DNA from 2 places in the Streptomyces sp. NPDC093097 genome. Region 1 is predicted to be linked to the other one. Evidence: riboswitches for the same ligand, from Rfam matches in the RefSeq annotation. Region 1 holds a riboswitch; the other holds the start of a gene.
What was found. Region 1 has a riboswitch for cobalamin ahead of ACIQE0_RS33920 (ABC transporter substrate-binding protein). Riboswitches for the same ligand answer to the same signal wherever they lie in the genome.
Positions count from the first base shown of each region.

Region 2: it holds a riboswitch for cobalamin, as region 1 does, so the genes downstream of both, ACIQE0_RS18770 (cobalamin biosynthesis protein) here and ACIQE0_RS33920 (ABC transporter substrate-binding protein) in region 1, are expected to answer to the same signal.

Region 1 covers NZ_JBIVOW010000028.1:13,004-17,080, reverse strand. The annotation lists gene ACIQE0_RS33930 (ABC transporter ATP-binding protein) at 1-14, opposite strand, end outside; gene ACIQE0_RS33925 (FecCD family ABC transporter permease) at 11-1,030, opposite strand; gene ACIQE0_RS33920 (ABC transporter substrate-binding protein) at 1,027-2,013, opposite strand; cobalamin riboswitch at 2,050-2,222, opposite strand; gene ACIQE0_RS33915 (ferric iron reductase) at 2,251-2,961, shown strand; gene ACIQE0_RS33910 (cold shock domain-containing protein) at 3,126-3,335, opposite strand; gene tpx (thiol peroxidase) at 3,542-4,042, shown strand.
Region 2 covers NZ_JBIVOW010000010.1:49,258-53,334, forward strand. The annotation lists gene ACIQE0_RS18760 (anion permease) at 1-741, shown strand, start outside; gene ACIQE0_RS18765 (hypothetical protein) at 775-1,005, shown strand; cobalamin riboswitch at 1,204-1,340, shown strand; gene ACIQE0_RS18770 (cobalamin biosynthesis protein) at 1,470-2,441, shown strand; gene ACIQE0_RS18775 (cobyric acid synthase) at 2,438-4,077, shown strand, end outside.

The sequences.
Region 1 (4,077 bases):
TGCAGTTCGCTCATGCCAGCCCCTTGCGGTACATCAGCCACAGGAAGGTGGGACCGCCGACCAGGGCGGTGACGATGCCCACGGGTATCTCCTCGGGGCGGATCACCATGCGGGCGAGCAGGTCCGCGCCGATCAGGAAGACCGCGCCGAGCAGTGCGGCGACGGGCAGGGCGCGTCGGTGGTTGGCGCCGACCAGCAGGCGGGTGATGTGCGGCATCATCAGGCCGACGAAGCCGATCGCGCCACTGACCGCCACCATGACGCCGGTCAGCAGGGCGCAGAGCACGAACAGCAGGGCCCGGAAGCGGCCGACGTCCAGGCCCAGTGCGGCCGCGGCCTCGTCGCCGGCCAGCAGCACGTTGAGGTGCCTGGCCGTGCCCAGCAGGACGACCGTTCCGAGGAGTACCGCGGCGGCCGGTAGCCACAGGGCGTCCCAGCCGGTGCCGCCCAGGCCGCCGAGCATCCACTGCAATGCGGACTGGGCCTTCTGCGGTTGGTCGGAGGTCACGATCAGGAGGCTGCCCACGGCCGACAGGACCTGGCCGGTGGCGACGCCGGCGAGGATCAGCCGGACCGTGGTCATCCGGCCGCCGGCCCGCGCCAGGGCGTAGACGACCAGGAGGGCGGCCAGTCCGCCCAGGAACGCGGCGGCGGAGACCGAGTAGTGCCCGAACACGGTGACGCCGCAGACCACCACCAGTACGGCGCCGACGCCGGCGCCGGAGGAGACGCCGAGCAGTCCCGGATCGGCGAGCGGATTGCGGACCAGGGCCTGGAGCGCCATGCCGCAGACAGCCAGTCCGGCGCCGATCGTTGCGCCGAGCAGCACCCGGGGCAGTCGGACGCCGATCACGATGGTCTCCCGGACCCGTGGCCAGTCGGCGTCGACCAGGGACGGTGCGAGCCGGTGGGCCAGGATGCGCCAGACCTCGTCGGGCGGGACCGCGACCGAGCCGAGCGCGACCGCGCAGGTGGCCACCGCCAGCAGCAGGAGGGCCAGTGCGGCGACCACCGCCGCGTACCGAGTCACCTGAAGGAACCGGGATGCAGCTGCCGGGCCAGCGCCGCGACCGCGGACGGCACCCGTACGCCCAACACCGTCGAGCTCAGCGGCAGTACGGCGAAGCGTCGGTGGCGGATGGCGGGCACGTCCTGGAGGGCCGGCTGGGACAGCAGGAAGTCCTTCTTGGCGGAGACCGGCGTCTCGCCGTAGTCGTAGATCACGATCACGTCGGGGGCGCGCTGGGCGACCTGCTCGAAGGAGACCTTGCCGAAGCTCTTGTCGAGGTCGGCGAAGACGTTGCGGCCGCCGGCGCGCCTGATCATGTCGTTGCCGATGCCGGCGCCGCCGGCGGTGAACGCGGTCTGCTCCCCGCTGTCGTAGACGAACGCCTTGACCGGTGCGGTGCCGGCCAGTCGGGAGGTGACGCCGTCCAGGGTGCGGTGCAGGGAGGCGAGGAGTTTCCTGGCCCGGTCCTCGACCCCGAAGATCCGGCCGATGGTGAGGATTTCGCGGTCGTCGGTGGCCTGGGTCACCGGTCCCTGGGGGCAGCTCTCGATGCTGAGGTGGGTGTTGATGCCGTTGTCGCCGAGCGTGCCGCGGCCGCGGCCCTGGGACTGGTCGAAGGCGGAGGCGAAACCGCCGTAGACGAAGTCGGGTTCGGCGGAGAGCAGTGTCTCCTCGGAGGGGTACCGCTTGGCCAGTACCTTGACGCCCTTGTAGGCGTCCCGGTATTGGGGCAGGACGGCGTCGTCGAGGTAGGCGGTGCCGACCATGGACTTCTGCAGTCCCAGCGCCAGCATGATCTCCGTGGCGTGCTGGTTGAGCGTCACCGCCCGGGTGGGCGGGCGCTGGTAGGTGGTGGTGACGCCGCAGTTGTGCACGGTGTACGGGAAGCCCTTGGCGGCGTGGGCCGGCGGGGTCGGGCCGGAGGTGGGGGCGGCGGAGCCGCAACCGGCCACCAGCGGCAGGCAGAGGGCTGCGACCAGCCCGGGAAGCACGCGTATGCGCATGACGAAGGGTGAATCCTCTCACCGGAACCGGGCCGGAGCGGGGGTACGGCAGTGGGCCAGTCTCCTGACTCCCGGATCGACGTTCCCCTCGGCCTTCCCGCCTTGCGGCCGTGGCCTTGCGTGAGGTTCGCTCCCCGGTCACAGTGGCGCGACCGTGCCGGAATTGCACCGGCTTCCTGGCATCCGCAAACATCCTAATGGGTCGCTTTTCCACCGCGTGTGGCAGGATGCCCGGCCATGGCTGCCTCCCCGGACACCGACCGCGCCCTGCGGCTTGTTCCCCAACTGGCCGGTTTCGGTCGCTTCTTCGACGTCGGGATCGGAGCGGTCCCGGCCGGAGCCCGTCCGTGGACCGAGCTGGCGAGCGACCCGGCCGCGCTCGCCGGTCGGATCGACGGCGTCGCCCGGCGTCTCGCCCCGGTGGAACGGCGGGTGGCCGCCTCCGTGATGTTCCAGGGGCTGACGGCGCGGGTCTGGTCCCCGCTGATCGGCGCGCACCTCTGCCACGGCGTCCTGCTCGACCTCACCCCCGGCGCACTGCACTGGCTCCCCGCGCCGGGCGGCGCCGTGCCGCTGCACTGTGCCCGCCCCGTTGTGCACCGCGAGGCCGCGCCGGCTGCGGTGTACGAACGGGGGCGGGAGCTGCTGGAGCCGGTCGCGACGGCGCTGCGGGCCCTGCTGCCGATCTCGCCGAGGGTGCTGTGGGGCAACTCCGCTTCCACGGTGGCCGAGGCGCTCGGGGCCGTCACCTCGGCCCGGCCCGAGCTGGCGGAGCGGGCCCGGGAGTTGGGCGAGGCGCTGACCGAGCGCGGCAGGCACGCGGGACTGGGCATCTGGGTCCCCGGCGCGGCACCGGCGAACCGGCGTTACCAGCGGCTGAGTTGCTGCCTCTACCACCGCAAGTCCGGCGTCGCGCCGTGCGGGGACTGCGTCCTGCGCAGCCGGTGATCCCGGGGCGGGGCGCCTGCCGGCCGCCTACCGGGGCGCGCTCTCGGCCCGGCCCCTCAGGGGGCCGGGGCCGCCGCTTGCGGACGGCGCCCGGGCCACCCCGGCTCCATGACGGGCCGGGGTGGCCGACGTGCAGGATCCCCGTGAGCAGGGAGATCGGTCAGCTAGTCGACGACCCGCACGTGCTCGGCCTGCAGCTCGTCCTCGTCGTCTCCGACCACCACATAGGTGACGCGGAGTCCTTCGGTGAGGAAGGTGCTGTCGCCCAGCGCCTCGCGCCTCACCCGCACCTCGCGGCCGTCGTCCCCCTGGACGTAGCCGTACCCCCTGGCCTGGTTGTACCACTTGACCCGGCCACTGATGCGGTCGCTCATTCCCGTTCCCTCCGCCGTCGTCCTCGTCCGCGGCCCCAGGAGCGCCGAGGGATCGGGCCCCGCACCGCGGTCACGACAGATGTACCCATCCCGCGCACGGTCCACAGCGGGAACGCGGTCCGGACGACTCCGGGCCCGGAGCACCCCCCGCGCGCTCGGTAAGATCGCAGGCATCGGCATACAGCACTCTCAGGAGGCGTTTTCTCATGGCGCAGGTCACGTTGAAGGGCAACCCCGTCACGGTCGGTGGCACCCTTCCCCAGCAGGGCACTACCGCACCGGCGTTCACGCTGGTCGGGGCGGGCCTGGCGGAGCGTTCCCTGAAGGACTTCGCCGGCAAGCGCAAGGTCCTCAGCATCTTCCCCAGCGTCGACACGCCCACGTGCGCGGCGTCCGTGCGCAAGTTCAACTCCGTGGCCAATGACCTCGCGGACACGGTCGTGCTGTGCATCTCCGCCGACCTGCCCTTCGCGCAGGCGCGGTTCTGCGGCTCCGAGGATCTGGAGAACGTCCACAACCTGTCCGTCTTCCGCAACCGGGAGTTCCTCGGCGAGTACGGCGTGGCGCTTGAGGACGGCCCGCTGGCCGGCCTCGCGGCCCGCGCCGTGATCGTGCTGGACGCCGACGACAAGGTCCTGCACGCGGAGCTGGTCCCGGAGATCTCCCAGGAGCCCGACTACGACGCCGCCCTCGCCGCCCTGAAGTAATTCGGCACCGGTCGAGAACGGCACCGGCCCCGCCC
Region 2 (4,077 bases), on a different contig from region 1:
CTGGTCTCGCTGGCCCACGGCACCAACGACGCGCAGAAGACGATGGGTGTGATCACCCTCGCGCTGATCACCGGCGGCGTCGTCGCCCCGCATGCCGACCCGCCGATGTGGGTGATCGCCTCCGCGGGCCTGGCCATCGCGCTCGGTACCTACCTGGGCGGCTGGCGGATCATCCGCACCATGGGCAAGGGCATCACCGACATCCAGCCGCCGCAGGGCTTCGCCGCCCAGACCAGCGCCGCGGCCACCATCCTGGCCTCCTCCCACCTCGGCTTCGCGCTCTCCACCACCCAGGTCTGCTCCGGCGCCGTGATGGGCTCCGGGCTCGGCCGCAAGGGCGGCGTGGTGCGCTGGGCCACGGCCGGCCGGATGGTCGTGGCGTGGTTCCTGACGCTGCCGGCCGCGGCGCTGGTCTCCGCGGGGGCCGCGCTCCTCGTCGACCAGGGCACCTGGGGCGTGGCGGCCACCGCCGGCCTGGCGCTGGCGGTCTGCGGCGGCATCTGGGTCGCCTCCCGGCGCAAGCCGATCGACCACACCAACGTCAACGAGGGTCCGGCGGAGCCGGCCGGTGTCGTCACCGCCGCGCTCCAGACCGTCGCCCCGCCCCCGGCGGGTCCCCTCGCCCCGGCGGCCACCGAGGCGGCCGCGGCCACCGTGCCCGCCCAGGCCACCGCGGCCGTCATCCCCACCCAGCACGGCCCGGCCGACTCCCCCGCCCAGCCCGCGACGGCCTCCTCCTGACGGCCCGGCCGCACCGACCTTAAGGACAACGCAATGCACATCGACTGGGCAGCTCTCGGCGAGGTCTTCGGCGTCACCCTCGCGGTGACGGTGGGGCTCGTGGGCCTGTTCACCGTCGGCATCGTGGGCACCTCCCGCAAGCCGGCCGCGGACGGCGGGGCCTCGACCGCACCGGGCGCGGGCGCGCGGGCCGGGGCGCTGGTGGCCTTCGCGCTCTGCGCGGCGGCGGTGGCGTACGGGATCTATCTGATCGTCGCCGCCTGAGAACGACGCCGGCGAAGCCGGCGGGACGGGGCGTCCGGAGGGCGCGGCAGCAGCCGCGGCGCCGGGCGCCCCGTTCGTGCGCCGGGGCCCCTCTGTGGTCTTGGCCACAGGTCCCGCGGTGGCGCTGCGTCGCAGGTCAAGGGCGAGTTGACGGGCGTCGCGGGGCGTGGTGGACTGCCGGGGCCAATCGGCGACAGCAGAGGAAGTCCGGTGCGAATCCGGCGCGGTCCCGCCACTGTCACCGGGGAGCGCTCCTCCGACGAGGGCCACGGTCCGTACGTTTCCGTACGGGCGGGAAGGCCGGGGGAAGCGCCGATCCGGGAGCCAGGAGACTCTGGTCGCCGTCACGTCGAGCCAGGGCGCGGACCCTGAGTGAGGACATACCGCCATGCCCGGCTGCCCATCGAGAGCCTCTCTGCCCGTTGCCCACGGGCCCCTTCGGTGCCTGACGGCGGCCTGATCCGGTGCGCGGCGAACACGCGGGATACGCGTGCGGCGCGGTCCTGGGCTTCCTCGGTGATCTGATCGCGGCGGATCCGCGGCGCGGCCATCCGGTGGCCGCGTTCGGCCGGGCCGCGGCCGCCGTCGAACGCCGGCTGTGGCGCGACCACCGCGGCCACGGCGCGGCCCACGCGGTGCTGTGCGCGGGCGGCGCGGCCGCCGGCGCCGCGCTGCTGGAGCGTGCCGTGCGGCACCGCCCTGGCGCCCGGACCGCGTTGACCGCGGCCACGGTGTGGGCGGTCCTGGGCGGCACCTCGCTCGGCCGGGAGGCGCGGGCCGTGGGTGGTGCGCTGGCCGCCGGTGATCTGGAGGTGGCGCGGGAGCGGCTGCCGCATCTGTGCGGGCGCGATCCGCAGGCGCTGGACGGCCCGCAGATGGCCCGCGCGGTGGTGGAGTCGGTCGCCGAGAACACCTCGGACGCGGTGGTCGGCGCCCTGGTGTGGGGCGCGCTGGGCGGGGTGCCCGGACTGGTGGCGTTCCGCGCGGTGAACACCCTGGACGCGATGGTCGGTCACAAGTCGCCGCGCTACCGGCGGTTCGGCTGGGCCGCGGCCCGCCTCGACGACGTCGCCGGCTGGCCCGGCTCCCGGCTGACCGCCGCGCTGACGGTCCTGGCGGGCCCGGACCGGCGCGGTGCGCTGCGGGCCTGGCGGGCGGACGGCGGCGCGCACCCGAGCCCCAACGCGGGCCCGGTGGAAGCCTCGTTCGCCGGTGCGCTGGGCATCCGGCTGGGCGGCACCCTGGCGTACGGCGGGCGGGTGGAGCACCGGCCGGTGCTCAACGGTGGGGCGCGGCCCCCGAAGGTGTCCGATGTCGAACGGGCGGTGCGGCTCTCCCGGCGGGTGAGCGCGCTGGCGCTGGGCGTCACGGTTGCGGGACGGCTGGCGGCGGACGCCGTGCGGCGCGGGAAACTGAGCGGGAGGGGCGCGCGGTGAACGGGCGCGGGAAGACGGCCGGTGGGCTGCTGGTGGCCGGGACGACGTCCGACGCCGGCAAGAGCGTGGTGACGGCCGGGATCTGCCGCTGGCTGGTGCGGCAGGGCGTGAAGGTCGCGCCGTTCAAGGCGCAGAACATGTCGCTGAACTCGTTCGTGACCCGCGAGGGCGCGGAGATCGGCCGGGCGCAGGCGATGCAGGCGGCCGCGGCCCGGGTGGAGCCGACCGCGCTGATGAACCCGGTGCTGCTCAAGCCGGGCAGCGACCGCAGCAGCCAGGTGGTGCTGCTGGGGAAGCCGGTGGGCGAGTTGAGTGCGCGTGGCTACCACGCCGGCCGGCAGGAGCAGTTGCTCGGGACCGTGACCGACTGCCTGGCGGAGCTGCGGCGCACCCACGACGCGGTGATCTGCGAGGGCGCGGGCAGCCCCGCGGAGATCAACCTGCGGCGGACCGACCTGGTCAACATGGGCCTGGCCCGGGCGGCACGGATACCCGTGGTGGTGGTCGGCGACATCGACCGTGGCGGGGTCTTCGCGTCGTTCTTCGGGACCACCGCGCTGCTGGCGAAGGAGGACCAGGCGCTGATCGCCGGCTACCTCGTCAACAAGTTCCGCGGCGACGTGACGCTGCTGGAGCCGGGGTTGGAGATGCTGCGCTCGCTCACCGGGCGGCGCACCTACGGCGTGCTGCCGTTCGCGCACGGGCTCGGCATCGACGAGGAGGACGGAATGGGGGTCCCCCCTGCTCGAACGAAGTCGAGAGTTTGGGGGAGGGTCTCGCTGCGCGGGGCCGTACGGGAGTCGGTGGTGGCGCCGCCCGCGGGTGAGGACATCCTGCGGGTCGCGGTCTGCGCCGTCCCGCTGATGTCCAACTTCACCGACGTGGACGCGCTGGCCGCCGAACCGGGCGTGGTGGTGCGGTTCGTGGACCGGCCGGAGGAGCTGGCCGACGCGGACCTGGTGGTGCTGCCGGGGACCCGCGGCACGGTCCGGGCCCTGGAGTGGCTGCGCGAGCGCGGGCTGGCCGACGCGGTGGCCCGGCGGGCCGCCGAGGGCAGGCCGGTGCTGGGCATCTGCGGCGGTTACCAGATGCTGGGCGAACACATCGAGGACGAGGTCGAGTCGCGCGCGGGCGCGGTGGACGGGCTGGGGCTGCTGCCCGTACGGGTGCGGTTCGCCCGTGAGAAGACCCTCGCGAGGCCGGTGGGTCGAGCGCTGGGCGAGCGGGTGGAGGGCTACGAGATCCACCACGGGGTCGCCGAAGTGACCGGCGGGGACGAGGCGTTCCTCTGTGATGACCGAGGACAGAGCCTGGACGGCTGCCGGGTGGGCTCCGTATGGGGCACGCACTGGCACGGCTGCCTGGAGAGCGACGGTTTCCGGCGGGCGTTCCTGCGGGAGGTGGCGCGGGCGGCCGGCCGGCGCTTCGTCCCGGCGCCGGACACCAGCTTCGCCGCGCTGCGCGAGGAGCAGTTGGACCGGCTCGGCGATCTGATCGAGGAGCACGCCGACACCGGGGCGCTGCTGCGGCTGATCGAGGAAGGGGCGCCGGAGGGGCTGCCGTTCGTGCCTCCGGGGGCGCCGGACGTGCCGGGCGTCTCCGCGTGCGCGGAGCCGAAAGAGCCCGTACCGCCGCG